Regions from separate parts of the Shewanella mangrovisoli genome, predicted to be linked through region 1. Evidence: riboswitches for the same ligand, from Rfam matches in the RefSeq annotation. Region 1 holds a riboswitch; the other holds the start of a gene.

Region 1 (7,342 bases):
GCTTTAGCCTCACGACGTGCCAAACAAGTGTTAACTATCTCTTTGGCGGCGACAGACTCAGGAGCCTGTAACAATTGGCGCACATTAGCCAGCTCCAACAGCTTTTGCTTAGCAAACGCAAGCTGTTGACGTAGTGCCGGCGTGAGCGTTGTCTCCACCTCTAAATCCACAGGGCTGTGAAGCAGTGAACAGGAAGAGCCAATCCATAGGCGCGCACCTAAGTCTCTGGCAACACTGCCGATACGCTCGACAATCAGGTCAACCTCTGCCGCCCACACGTTGCGACCATTTACTACGCCTGCAGAGAGAATTTGGTCTGATCTTAAGGCATTGGCAAACAAGGCCAATTGTTCAGGGGCAGTCACTAAATCGAGGTGCAGCCCCGCCACTGGCAGCGCGGAAACCAGCGCCTGATGATGACTAATGCTGCCATAGTAGCTAGTGAGTAAAATCTTCACTTGAGCCGTTTTAAGCGCTTGATAAGCTTCGCTAATCGCCGCTTGCCAATCGGCGGTTAATTCAAGCGCCAGAATAGGTTCTTCAAGCTGTACCCAAGTCACGCCCTGCGCGGCAAAACGCGCAAGAATGTCGGCATAGGCCTTTAACAGATTGGGCAATAGGCTGAGTTTATCGAAATCCTGACCCACGGTTTTGGCCAGATACAAGTAACTCACAGGACCTAACAACACGGGCTTGGCTTGATAACCCAGCGCCTGTGCCTCGGCCACTTCATCAAAAAACTGCTCATAGGCGATAGAGAACACTTGGTCTTGCTTAAGCTCTGGCACTAAGTAGTGATAGTTAGTGTTGAAATACTTCGTCATTTCAGAGGCTGGCGCATCGGTGCCAGTTGGCGCACGGCCACGGGCAACGCGGAATAAGGTATCAAGATCGATAGCGCCCTCGCCGCGGTGGCGATCTGGAATAGCGTTAAGGGTCGCACTCAGGGTTAACACTTGATCGTAAAAGGCAAAATCACCCACTGGCACTTGCTCGATCCCTGCGGCCACTTGCCATTGCCAATGGGTACGACGTAACTCCTTGGCCACCTCATGCAGTTCAGCTTGAGTGCTCTCACCACGCCAGTATTTTTCGAGGGCAAATTTCAGTTCACGACGACGCCCGATACGGGGAAAACCAAGACTGTTTAATTGCATACCATATCTTCCTTTATTTGAGATAAGCCATATTCGGCACTAGCACCCAGCTGATGGTGTTTTCTTGGCAATTTTTCGCATTTAAGCCTAGATAAATCACAATGGGCGTCTGGACGTCTAGAAGTTTATTGTGATAGTCTCTATGCCAGCAACCGAATTGATTTCAAGCACAACATGAGCGAAATTCACTTGGAGTGATCATGATCGAACTAAGACATCTGCGAACCTTAATGGCACTGAAGGAAAGTGGCAGCTTGGCGGGCGCAGCCAAAAAACGTTTTGTCACTCAATCGGCTCTCTCCCATCAAATTAAGGAGTTAGAGCAACGAATTAACTCGCCCATTTTTGTGCGTAAAAGCAAACCGCTCTCTTTTACTCAAGAAGGCGCACGCCTGTTGCACCTCGCCGAAGAAATCCTGCCTAAGGTGTTAGAGACGGAAACGGATCTGAAAAATGGCCTAGAGACAGAGACCAATCAACTCAGAGTGGGGATTGAATGCCACAGCTGTTTTCGCTGGTTAATGCCAGTGATGGAACAATTTAGGCAAGATCATCCGCAGGCCGAGTTAGATCTGTCGAGCCGTCATCTGTTCGATTCGCTCAATGCCTTAGAAATGGGCGAACTCGATATAGTGCTGACCTCGGATCCCGTGCCGGGGCACTCGCTCGCCTATCAGCATTTGTTTGATTTTGAAGTGAAGTTAGTGGTTGCCAAGGATCATCCCTTAGCGAAAGAAGCCTATGTTACGCCTAAGCAATTGGCTCGCTTACCCATTATCAGCTACCCAGTACCACTGGCGCGTTTAGATATTTACCGCCACTTTTTAGAACCTGCAGGTGTTGAGGCGGGTGAACAAAAGACCTGCGATTTGACCATGATGTTATTGCAACGCATCGCCTGTAAGGACGGTATCGCCGCCCTGCCCAACTGGTCAATCAATGAGGGACATGGCTTGAGCCTCGCCGCCGTTAAACTCGGCCAAGAAGGCTTAAAACGCCCACTATTCGGTGCCTACCGCCGCCACAGCGCGAACTCGGCCTTAGTGCAAAACTGGCTGCAACTGGTGGCAAGCGAAGGCTTAGCGCGTCAGCAGAAATCCAATTAAGTCGTAAAAACAGTAATAAAAAAAGCCTGCAATCGCAGGCTTTTTTATTAAAGGCACATGCCTAGAGCGGGTTGAGTAACATGCCGCGCATCGAGAGCACACGGCGTAGAATCAACCCGGGAGAATTTTGATTACGGGTCTGGCGCAGATTATGGGCGATCATAAACTCTTGGCGCAGATCCTGATCGAGATCTAAAGCCTCAAAGGCTTCGATGGTTAAGGTCTGCTGCTGATTATCAATCAATGACTTAATCACGCTTAACGGGAAAGATTGCTCAGAGCTGGCATTTAAGTATGCAAAGGCCGTTAAGGCAATGATTTGCCCGAATACGCTAAACAGCGCCAAGGTTTGTACTTCATCGGGATCAACTTCAACATCCGGCATATCGACTAAGCTGTCGACCGCATCGGTAGCAATATTTTCCGTGAGTTTCCAATAACCTTGCACTAATTTCTTATAGGGTTGGGGTAATTCATCGAGGCGCTCTTTCAAATAGAAGGTGAAGGCATAACGATAAATATTGACCTGGCCTAAACGGATCAGGGCGTCTTTTAAGGAACGAGATTTAGGATTTACGACGCCTGAAGCCTGCGCCGAATTACTGCGCATCAACATATGGGCAGCTAATGCGGGATCGCTCGAAATAATATCGATCACATTACGAATGTCGCCTTCGGCAAGGATCGCTTTTTTGAGTGGAATTAAGATCCCACGGCGACCGATCACTTGCTCTTCATTCGCTATGATGGCTCTCACTTGAGTAAAAACCTGTTGCTCAAGATCTGTCATAAGACACTTTACACCTGTTAATTTGCTATAAGATGATTCGAATACCGCTCACATCATACCCAAACTACAAAGAATTTCAGCCCTAAGTCGTAGAATAATTGTGACTATGCTTTAGATGCAGTGATCTACAGCACAAGCAACGACTTAGGCTATCTGAATATAGGGCGAACTTATAAAGAATACACCGAGAAAATGGATTTTTCTCTGCGTATAGCCAAACAACAGAAATAATAAGGCCAGACTAAGTCTGGCCTTATATAAATGAACGATTACTCTCAAGCTTAGAAGCGGTAACCCACAGTCAAGCGAATATCACGTCCGCGACCAGCGTAATAGCTATCACCCCAAATGCCACCGTAATAACCCGAGCTAACATACTCTTTATCAAACAGGTTATCGATACGCAGGCTCGCTAACCAAGCGTCACGGGTATAGTTCAGGGCCAGATTACCTAAAACATAGCTAGATAATTTATCGCCTTCGTTAGCGTTATCGCCTTCGATAAAACGATCACCCGTGTAAATCGCCTCGGCAAACACTTGGAAATGCTCGGCAAAATCCATGCTGACATAACCGCGTCCCGTATGCTCAGCCACCCAAGACAATTGCTTGCCATCATTCACCCCATCGGTAAATTCGGCATCGATATAGTTATATTCCAAGCCTAGGGTTAGGGCTTGAGTGACCTGCCAATCCCAATCGGCACTCGCGCCATAGCGGCGTGAAGCATCGGCATTGACGTTGGCGCCTTGGAAGCTGCCACCAACAGGTTTTTCAGCGCTTGGGTCGAAGACGATTTCATCTTCTAAATCGAGGCGATATAGGCTGACATGCAGGCTTTGGCTAGCGACTGTCCAATCCCAACCCGCCTCGTAGGAGCGGCCCGTCTGCGGCTTTAAACCATACACATCTTTCGGGGTGTAAGCTTGCTCATCGACCTTAGCGAAGCGGAAGTTTTCATCACCACGCAGATAGAATCTGTGCTCGGCGCTCGGGCGGTAATTTAAACCGAACTCGAATGCGGTCGCATCTTCATCTAGATCGATACCGTTTGGATACACATTGCCATCGACCAAATCGTCGGTCACCCGCGCATAACGTCCGCCCACCACATAGCTTAAGGTGTGGCTTAATGGCACTGTGGCTTGCAGGTAAGCACTTTGCATTTCCTGCACGTTGCTGCGCGCCATAGAGTCAAACTCGGCCTTACCGCGGCTAATATCCAAACCTGTGACTAGGTTTAGCTCACCTTGACGAGTGCTGTAGGTTGCGAGCGCTTTAGGACTAAACATCAGCAGCGAGCGAGTATTATGGCTGCCCGCTCCCCAGTTTAATGAGCTCACTAAGGTATCGCTGTAATCCAGATCCGCCGCCAAGGCCCAGTTTGGGTTAAGCTGATGCTGATAACCGCTGCGCGCCGCAGTGGTCATCTCATGAACATATTCGCTGCTATTAGAAGACTGACGTGGATTTTCTTTGAACTGTTCTACCGTCAACGAACCTGGATTCTCACGGTCATCATCGTAATAGCTGGTTTCAACGAAGAAAGAATCTGTGGCAGTTTTATATTGAATACGGCCAAGGATAGAGCCAGTTTCATTGGCATTATGCTTACGATAGTTATCGCCTTGGTTGTAGCTACCAGTCAGGAAATAGTGCCAATCTTTATTGATGGCGCCCGACACATCGCCGCGACCTTCGTAGGTATTAAAGCTGCCGCCGGATAATTGCACGCTGCCGCCCGTATTCTCAGGCGACTTGGTCACAATGTTAATCACCCCGCCTACCGCTTGGTCGCCATAGAGCACGCCGGCACTGCCAGATAGAATTTCAACACGCTCAATTAAATTGAGTGGAATCGCATTCAGGCTCGGGGCGGCGATATCGATATTATTTAAGCGACGACCATCGAGCAAAATCAGCGTGTTATTAACCGCAGAGCTCGCGCTAAAGCCGCGCATCGCAAAGCTAGTACCAATGTTATTGTCGGACAGCTGAATACCGCTTTGACCACGTAAGACTTCGGTCAAGCTGGTTGCGCCACTCTGCTCAATCGCAGCGGCATCAATCACATTCACATTGGCGGCAATATTTAAGGGGGTCTTGTCTGAACGGCCAATGACGACAATATGCTCATCGACTTTGGCGACGCTGGCATCATCGGCCGCCACGGCGGGGGCGATAACAGAAAAGCTGCAAAGGCTGCCGATCAGCAGCGCGATTTTAGTTGGATGTGTTCCCATTTTACCTTTAACTCCTGCAAGGAAAACGGGGCATTGGCGCCACGATACCGTTGATTCAGTAACAAATACTGACAGTCACTATCGCATTTTGAGATCTGCCCACCGAAATCTCAAAAACACCTTTAGGGCCGGTCTCCGGACTTAGGCTATGCCTATCTCAACGAGAGATAAACGCGAAACTGACCTTTGCACACTCGATTCTCTGGCTCATCTTGAGCTATCTAACGAATGCGGTCGTCTCTCACCTTTTACCGTTGCGGGGGCAGTGCCAGAATTTCACTGGCTTCCCGATTATCTCGCGACGAATGCATCGCAAGCACCACAGAAGGTTGACTAAAAATGAGGTTCATAGGGCGAAAAAACCAGTTAACGCCCAACAAGGCTCGTGGCATATCAAGCCTGAGCGCGCGCATTATAGACGTCTATACGGATGAAAGTCCATGATCATCCGTCTATCGACTGACAACTACTTTAAGGAAAAGGGCGCCAAGGCTGAGATAAAGTCGGCACTGTTGGCCGCTTGTAGAGGAGGTTTATCGGCAGAAAACACCTCACCACGCATCGATTTATGCAGCAAATACAAATCTTTGTCGCCACTCACTACTGTGTAATAACCAATTTCGCCCTGGGGATGAGAGGTAAAGGCAGTCGGATTAAATTGAGTCGCGCCATGGACATTCGGCATAGTAGTACAACCAAGAATGGCTTGAAATCCGTCGTGACCGTCCACTTGGGTATCCCCCAGCTTTTGATAAACCACTTCACCGTCACAGGAGGCTTGGTAAGTCTCGGCCATCGCATCTAAAAACTGCTCGGGGCTGACGCTTTCGGCCATATCCTTAAAGCCTTGCACACAAAACAGCGCACTCCATTGATTGAGCGCCTCCTGCTCCGGCACAAATTCCGCCATAAACATGCCAGCACGTTCTTCATGGTAGGCTTTGCGCCACCCCTCTGGCAGGTTAAACCCTAATTGCTGGCTAAAAACGGGGAGCACATGGGAATGGGAAGCACTGCTCTCATGGCGAGGCATATCCAATTTCGCCTCAACGGATTCGGAGCCGATTAGGCTGCATAGCATCAATACGCTCACACCCTGCCATAACCTCATCTGCATATGGGGTATACATTTCATTATTATCATCCTTGTATCGCATTGTTATGGGTTAATACGACATATGAAATTGCATAGAAAACATCCAGCATTCTAGCGAAGATGTAAATAAGATAACAGTTAAAAAGCGAAACAAAATGATACTTATACAGTCATAACAACTGTAAAACAGTAAATAGCAGCTGAAGATAGGGGCTATGAGGGATTAAAAAAGCTGGTGAATGGATCTTCACCAGCTGAGGTATGCCCTACATGCCCAACAATGAATTATTCAAATGACCAATTGATTTTCCGCTGCGGCCTTGCCTGACTCAAAATCGCCTGACGTTGCTCCGGGGTCTCACATTGGGCAGCGAGGGTAAATTCCAGCGGCTTAACCACCAAGGAATCTGCAGGTTGTACCGGCGATTTATCAAACATTCCGAGATTCATCGACCAAGAGACCCATTCTCCCTTTTCACTGATCCCCACAAAACCATCATTTGCCTGCGCTAACCAAGTGAGGCGCGGAATGCGTTCAATCAGTTGCTCGACATTTTTAAGGTTTGCCCGATAACCGACGGGTACCACTTTGCCGTCGGGGCGGGTAAAGGCAAAGGAGGACTTACCTAGGGTAATTTTGCTGCCCTGCTGCCAATACTTGTCGAGGATCTCCTGAGCCTGATGAAAGCCAAACAGATAGGCGTAATCCGTATCGTCGGCGAGAATTTGCGGCGTGGCGTTGTCACGCAGTAGCAAGAATCCCGTGCCGACGCTGATAATCTCTTTCACGCCTGTGATATCGGTTTTCTTGATCCAATCGACGCCACAGTTAATGCCATCGCCCCAGAAATGCGCGTCACCCGTTGGACTTAACACCGCAAACGCGCAACTGTTTGCCGTGAGACTCGCCACATCCTTAAGCGCGCTGCGGATAGGATAAGCATCACTGC
Region 2 (7,342 bases), 250 kb from region 1:
GTGTGGGCCGTTTCATCCCCCGCCTGCAGGGCCATAATTTGGCGTTTCCAACCTAGAATAATAAAAAAGCTCAGTAGCACCACTAAAGACGGCAGCACCAGCAGCGACCAACTGGCCTTAGCAAAACTGCCAAGGCTCCAAAACAATACCGATGCGGTAGCCTGCGGGCTGGCAAAGTACAGCAATAAACTGGTTAAGGCGCTAAACATAAAGGAGGTCGCCACCCCAGAGAGCAACATGCGTTCTACCTGGCTCTTAAGGCCTAACCCAGCTAACGCCAGCACGATTAGCACCGACAGACTGGCACCAATAAAGGCGCCGAAGGGTAAGCTAAACCATAACAAGCCAGCAAAAGTCCCCGTACCACTAAAAATCCCCGAATTGGCTATCGTGCCCGCATTGCCAAACAGGCCTGAACCTGTGAATAGCGTCAGCATGACCACGGCGCCAAAGGATGCGCCAGAGCTAATGCCGAATAGATAAGGATCGGCAAGGGGGTTGCGGGTCACGGTTTGCAGCACGCTGCCCGCCAAGGACAGCCCCGCCCCCGCCACAAAGGCGAGTATAATCCGTGGCAGTCGCAGCTCCATCACAATCCGCTCTGTCATGCTGCTGGTGCTCACGGCCTCATCGGCCATAAACAAGTGACTGAGTTTATTGATAAACACCTGCAGCACATCTAAGAAGCTAATATTGGCCGCACCAAAACTCGCGGCGGCGATGGGGGTAAGCAGGGCAAAACCCGCCAAGCCTAAGATGAGCCATTGCTGGCGCGTGAGCGGCGTAAAAATGTGGCTAAAAAAATTCATGGTCACCAGTTTAAGTGTGTCTATCATGGCGTGTTCTCGACGCTCTCATTTTGCAATGCAGCTCTTTGTAAGACCTCGTTTGGCGCGCTAGGGTTATGGCAGGCGCAGGCCACAGGAGGTAGCTCTTGAGCCGAAACTGAATGGGAGTCACTCGCCGCGCCCGCTGCATCGCTCTTGGGCTTTTGATAACCATAAAAGTAATTAATCAAGGGGTTACCATGCTGTGGATGGGGCGTCACTTGGGCGCATACCCCAAAGACTTCGGCGATACGTTCCTCGGTTAGAACCTGAGCCGGCGTGCCCATGGCACTCACCTGCCCCTTGTCCAGCAGCAATAAGTGGTCACACAGGGCGCTGGCTAAATTCAAGTCGTGAATCGAGGCGATTACGCTGATCCCAAGGCTTCGCACTAGCTCTAAGATTTGAATTTGATAGCGGATATCGAGGTGGTTTGTCGGCTCATCTAAAATCAACAATTGCGGCTGCTGCACTATGGCACGGGCGATCAGGGCGCGTTGCTTCTCACCGCCAGATAAACGATCGTATTGTTGATGTACTTTATGACTGAGGCCTACCTTTTCCAGCGCCTTAGCAATTTTTTCACCGTCACCGCTGGAGTTGGTATCAAACATCCCCTTGTGTGGCGTGAGTCCCATGGCAACCAATTGCTCTGTGGTCATATCGAAGTATTGCGGCGTATCCTGCTGCACCACCGCCACTTTACAGGCAAACGCCTTGGGCGACAGCTCGCTAATATCCTGCGAAAACAGACTGATATGACCTTTAGCAGGGCGAATAAAGCGGTATAAACAGCGCAGCAAACTGGATTTACCCGCGCCGTTGGGGCCTATCAGCCCGAGCATTTCCCCCTGCGGCAGGGCAAAGCTTATCTCCGAGAGGATGGTTTTTCCCTCAATCGCCCAACTCAATTGGCTGACCTTAAGTGCCATATTGGCGGAGGTCGCAGCGGGCGCTAAGGGCGCAAGGCTCGATGTGGAATGCATCACTAACGATTGCTCCCACATGGATATTGATTGGTGTTATCTGTGCCTGCTGCCACTTGGGCTAACAGGGCGAAACTCATTAATGTCATCTTCTGCTCCCTCGAGTTACCCGCTCGAGAACTAAGGCTGCACGCAGCGAAAACAGAAATAGGCAGGTATCCTGACTCGTATGGGAAGACACAAAGCGCTTCGACTACTCACAGTTGCGGGTACAGTTCGGGCTACTGACGGGCAGCTCCCCGATTCCCTATTATGTTTGGGTTATCCGGCGCGCTTGAACACTCTTGCCCTTAAGCAATAGCACTAAATCGCGCAAAATTCCCAACACCTATTTCTGCGACCTTTGAGCTTAACGTACTGGGTGTGTTATCTGGCTCAAATGTCAGGGAAAAGCATTATCCTATATCTTGCCCATTAGGCAATGCTGTTTAAATCAGAAAATTTTCATCATGTCGATGACTGATGCTTGCAAGCTACTCACAGTGGCCCGATGGCCAGTCTAAGCGCCAGTATCTTTTACCTTGCTCATCCTCGAGGACATTAATCGTCACCACCGCCGCCACGGGTAAGGCGAGCTGACTGTAAAAACCTAAGGTTTTCACCGCTCCCAGCGCCTTTGACATCAAGTGGCGAATAACCCCACCGTGGGTCACCACCCAGATATTGGCCGCGGGGGCGTTGGCATTAAACTCCCCATGGGCCTGTTCATCATCCATCGCCAGCAGGCCAAACTCTTTATCGAGGATCTGTTCTATCGCACCATCGATACGGGCCTCGAAACTTGCCATGGCTTCGCCATTGGGCGGCGTCACCTCCCAGGGATTCTGCCAATAGGCCGCCATCCGTTCGCCGTCGTGTTGATATAAGTCATCGAGTAGGCAGCCATCCCAATCGCCGAAGGCTATTTCCTGTAACTCCTCCAGCAGGTTGACCTTGAGCATCGACGGCGCGGGTGCATCTAAACTTATGCCTACAGACGCACTCGAATGCAGCTCGGCCGCAAAGGCCTTGGCAAACTCGGCGCAGCGCCTCGAGGTCGAGCTATAAATGCCGTGGCACACAGTCGCCTGCGCCTCAACCGCCGCCGACATCTGCCGCCAGCCCTTTTCGCTCAGTGGCACATCGACTCGGCCTCGCAAAATCGCCCCGCCCTCGCATTCTCCATGGCGTAACAGTAATAACCTGAGCTGCTTCATCTGATCTTTCCTTTTAGCGTTTTTATCTGCCTTATCTCGCCTATGCTATACCAACTTTAACCTTGCCCTGACAATCCGATGTCGCGTATTATGGACGTCTATACGTATAAATGTCCAAAACATAACGAACGACATTCAATAATAAAATGCAATTTGTCACCCGATTGCGTACTTTGGACTCAACTTAGCTGTAGTAAAGGTAATCATTTATGGCGATATCTCTCCATCGAGCCAGCCAAGCACTGGCAGACATTCGCAACCAGTTGTCAAAGCGCATTCTGATTTTAGACGGCGCCATGGGCACTATGATCCAAGGCTACAAGCTTGAGGAAGAGGATTACCGTGGCGAGCGTTTCAAGGATTGGCATACCGACGTTAAGGGCAATAACGATCTTTTAGTGCTGACTCAGCCACACATCATCAAACAAATTCACATCGACTACCTAAAAGCCGGTGCGGATATTATTGAAACCAACACCTTCAACGCCACTACTATCGCCATGGCCGACTACGATATGCAGTCGCTGTCCGCCGAGATTAACCGCGAAGGCGCGCGCCTCGCCCGTGAGGCCTGTGATGAAATCGAGCAAGCCACGGGTAAGCCACGTTATGTCGCCGGTGTGTTAGGGCCTACTAACCGTACCTGCTCTATCAGCCCCGATGTTAACGACCCAGGCTTTCGTAATATCCACTTTGATGAGTTAGTGACCGCTTACTGCGAATCGACCCGCGCCTTAATTGAGGGCGGCGCCGATATCATTATGGTCGAGACTATTTTCGATACCTTAAACGCTAAGGCCGCCTTATTTGCCATAGAAACCGTGTTCGATGAACTCTTTGGGCCAAATTCGCCAGCGCGTTTGCCTGTGATGATCTCAGGCACCATTACTGATGCCTCGGGCCGAACCCTGACCGGACAAACCACCGAAGCCTTTTATAACTCCCTTCGCCATATCAAGCCCTTATCCATCGGCCTTAACTGCGCCCTCGGCCCTAAGGAGCTTCGCCCCTACGTTGAAGAACTGTCGCGCATCGCCGAGTGCTATGTCTCGGCGCACCCTAACGCGGGTCTGCCAAACGAGTTTGGCGGTTACGATGAAACCCCAGAGGATATGGCGAGCGTTATCCAAGAGTGGGCCCGCGAAGGCATGCTCAACATTATCGGCGGCTGCTGTGGTAGCACGCCCGAGCATATTAAGGTTATTCGCGAAGCCGTAGAGCCATTTGCACCACGGGTATTACCCGAAATCCCCGTCGCCTGCCGTCTATCGGGTTTGGAACCGCTCACTATCGACGCCCAAACCCTATTTGTGAACGTGGGTGAACGTACCAACGTCACCGGTTCGGCCAAGTTTTTAAAACTGATCAAAGAAGGTAAGTTCGAGCAGGCGCTCGATGTCGCCCGTGAACAGGTAGAAAGCGGCGCGCAGATCATCGACATCAATATGGACGAAGGCATGCTCGATGGCGTGGAGGTGATGCATAAGTTCTTAAACCTTATCGCCTCTGAGCCGGATATCAGCCGTGTGCCGATTATGATCGACTCCTCTAAGTGGGAGGTGATTGAAGCGGGCCTCAAATGTATTCAAGGCAAGGGAATCGTCAACTCTATCTCCTTGAAGGAAGGCGAAGAGAAGTTTATCGAGCAGGCAACCCTAGTGAAACGCTACGGCGCTGCGGCCATTATTATGGCGTTCGACGAGCAAGGTCAGGCCGACACTAAGGCGCGTAAAGTCGAGATCTGTACCCGCGCCTACCGCGTGCTAGTCGATAAGGTCGGCTTTCCGCCCGAAGACATTATCTTCGACCCGAATATCTTTGCCATTGCCACGGGTATCGATGAGCACGATAACTATGCCGTCGATTTTATTGAAGCCATTAAAGAGATTAAGGCCACCCTGCCCTACGCGATGATTTCGGGTGGGGTGTCGAACGTGTCGTTCTCCTTCCGCGGTAACAACCCAGTGCGTGAGGCGATTCATGCGGTATTCCTGTACCACGCGATTAAAGTCGGCATGGACATGGGTATCGTCAACGCGGGCCAATTAGCGATTTACGATGATATTGACCCCGAGCTTAAGGATAAGGTCGAGAACGTCGTACTCAACCTGCCTTGCCCAGTTGAAGACTCAAACAATACCGAACAATTGCTTGAGATTGCTGAAAAATTCCGGGGCGATGGCTCAAGTAGCGCGAAAAAAGAAGATTTAGAATGGCGCTCATGGCCGGTGAATCAACGTCTCGCCCATGCGCTGGTCAAAGGCATCACCGAATTTATCGACGAAGATACCGAAGCGGCTCGCCAACTTGCCTCACGACCACTTGATGTTATCGAAGGCCCGCTGATGGACGGTATGAATATCGTCGGCGATCTATTTGGCTCGGGCAAAATGTTCCTGCCACAGGTGGTGAAGTCGGCGCGGGTGATGAAAAAGGCCGTGGCCTACCTCAACCCCTTTATTGAGCAAGAGAAGGTCGAAGGCCAATCTAACGGCAGAATTTTGATGGTCACGGTGAAGGGCGATGTGCACGATATCGGCAAGAATATTGTCGGCGTTGTGCTCGCCTGTAACGGCTTTGAGGTATTCGATTTAGGCGTGATGGTGTCGGTGGAGCGCATTCTTGAGGCCGTGAAAGAGCACAATATCGACATTATCGGCATGTCTGGGCTTATCACCCCAAGCCTCGATGAGATGGTGCACAATGTGAAAACCTTCCATCGCGAAGGCCTCACCATTCCGGCGATTATCGGCGGCGCCACCTGCTCGAAAATTCATACCGCAGTGAAGATTGCCCCCCATTATCCCCATGGCGCGATTTACATTGCCGATGCCTCCCGCGCAGTGCCTATGGTCAGCAAGCTAGTGAGCAACGAAACTCGCCAAGCGACGATCGATGAGACCTACGCCGAATACGAAGAGATGCGCATTAAGCGTTTATCGCAAACCAAGCGTAAGGAAATCGTCTCGCTGGAGGCCGCCCGCGAAAACCGCTGTCAGCACGACTGGGCAAACTACACCCCGTTCAAGCCCAATGTGCTGGGTCGCCAAGTATTTGAAGACTATCCATTAACCGATTTAGTCGATCGAATCGACTGGACGCCCTTCTTCCGCGCCTGGGAGCTGCACGGCCATTACCCCGAGATCTTAACCGACAAGGTAGTAGGCGTTGAGGCGCAGAAACTATTCGCCGATGGTCAGGCCATGCTTAAAAAAATCATCGATGAAAAATGGCTCACCGCCAAGGGCGTGATTGGGCTGTTCCCCGCCAATACCGTCGGCTTCGATGATATTGAGCTCTATACCGACGAGACTCGCACCGAAGTCGAAATGACCACCCATCACCTGCGGATGCAGCTTGAGCGGGTGGGTAACGATAACTTCTGTCTGGCCGACTTTGTGGCGCCAAAAGACAGCGGCGTTGCCGACTATATGGGCGGTTTTGCCGTGACCGCAGGCCATGGTATCGACGAGCATATCGCCCGCTTTGAGGCCAATCACGATGACTACAACGCCATTATGCTCAAGTGTTTAGCCGACCGTTTAGCCGAAGCCTTTGCCGAGCGGATGCACGAGCGCGTGCGTAAGGAATTCTGGGGTTATGCCGCCGATGAGCAGCTCGATAATGAAGCCTTAATTCGTGAGAAATACAAAGGTATTCGTCCCGCACCGGGTTACCCCGCTTGCCCGGATCACACCGAAAAAGGCCTGTTGTGGGAACTGTTAAAGCCGAATGAAACCATCGACTTAGACATTACCGAAAGCTACGCCATGTTCCCCACCGCTGCGGTATCGGGCTGGTACTTTGCCCATCCTAAATCCCGCTACTTCGGCGTGACCAATATCGGCCGCGATCAGGTGGAGGATTACGCGAAGCGTAAGGGGATGACAGTAAGTGAAACGGAGAAGTGGCTGGCGCCAGTGCTCGACTATGACCCTGAATAGGGAGTGATCCAGAGTAATCATGTTTACTCTGTGAGTTGTCTTAGGTGAACTTCGGCAACTTAGTAAATAGATAAAATAAGGGGCTAAATCCTAGCCCCTTATTTTTGGTTTAATTTTGAAGTTTGAGTTTGAGATAAAAGCTTAAAGTCGTGGGGCTTCCCCCCCACACCCGACCAAGGAGGACTGCTCGTCCTATCCTCCTTGGATGCTCCAAGACGCCCCTAGCGAAGTTACATGCATTAGAGACTGACCTTGGTCTTATGGATAAATTGCTATCGCTTCCGATGGTACATCCTGTACCCCGAAAGCTAGCTCGGCATCCATGCCGAGACTCACGCAATTTATTCCAACGCCCCACGGCAACTTCGCAGGGGATAGATGAACTTCTG

What was found. Region 1 has a riboswitch for cobalamin ahead of K0H60_RS17415 (TonB-dependent receptor). Riboswitches for the same ligand answer to the same signal wherever they lie in the genome.
Region 2: it holds a riboswitch for cobalamin, as region 1 does, so the genes downstream of both, K0H60_RS16460 (ABC transporter ATP-binding protein) here and K0H60_RS17415 (TonB-dependent receptor) in region 1, are expected to answer to the same signal.

What each region holds. Positions count from the first base shown of each region.
Region 1 covers NZ_CP080412.1:3,993,144-4,000,485, forward strand. Annotated here, with positions in the region: gene metE (5-methyltetrahydropteroyltriglutamate--homocysteine S-methyltransferase) at 1-1,157, opposite strand, end outside; gene K0H60_RS17405 (LysR family transcriptional regulator) at 1,358-2,263, shown strand; gene K0H60_RS17410 (HDOD domain-containing protein) at 2,325-3,053, opposite strand; gene K0H60_RS17415 (TonB-dependent receptor) at 3,335-5,296, opposite strand; cobalamin riboswitch at 5,406-5,635, opposite strand; gene K0H60_RS17420 (hypothetical protein) at 5,763-6,431, opposite strand; gene K0H60_RS17425 (RCC1 domain-containing protein) at 6,678-7,342, opposite strand, start outside.
Region 2 covers NZ_CP080412.1:3,747,465-3,754,806, forward strand. Annotated here, with positions in the region: gene K0H60_RS16455 (FecCD family ABC transporter permease) at 1-836, opposite strand, end outside; gene K0H60_RS16460 (ABC transporter ATP-binding protein) at 833-1,813, opposite strand; cobalamin riboswitch at 1,947-2,114, opposite strand; gene K0H60_RS16465 (histidine phosphatase family protein) at 2,287-3,009, opposite strand; gene metH (methionine synthase) at 3,219-6,953, shown strand.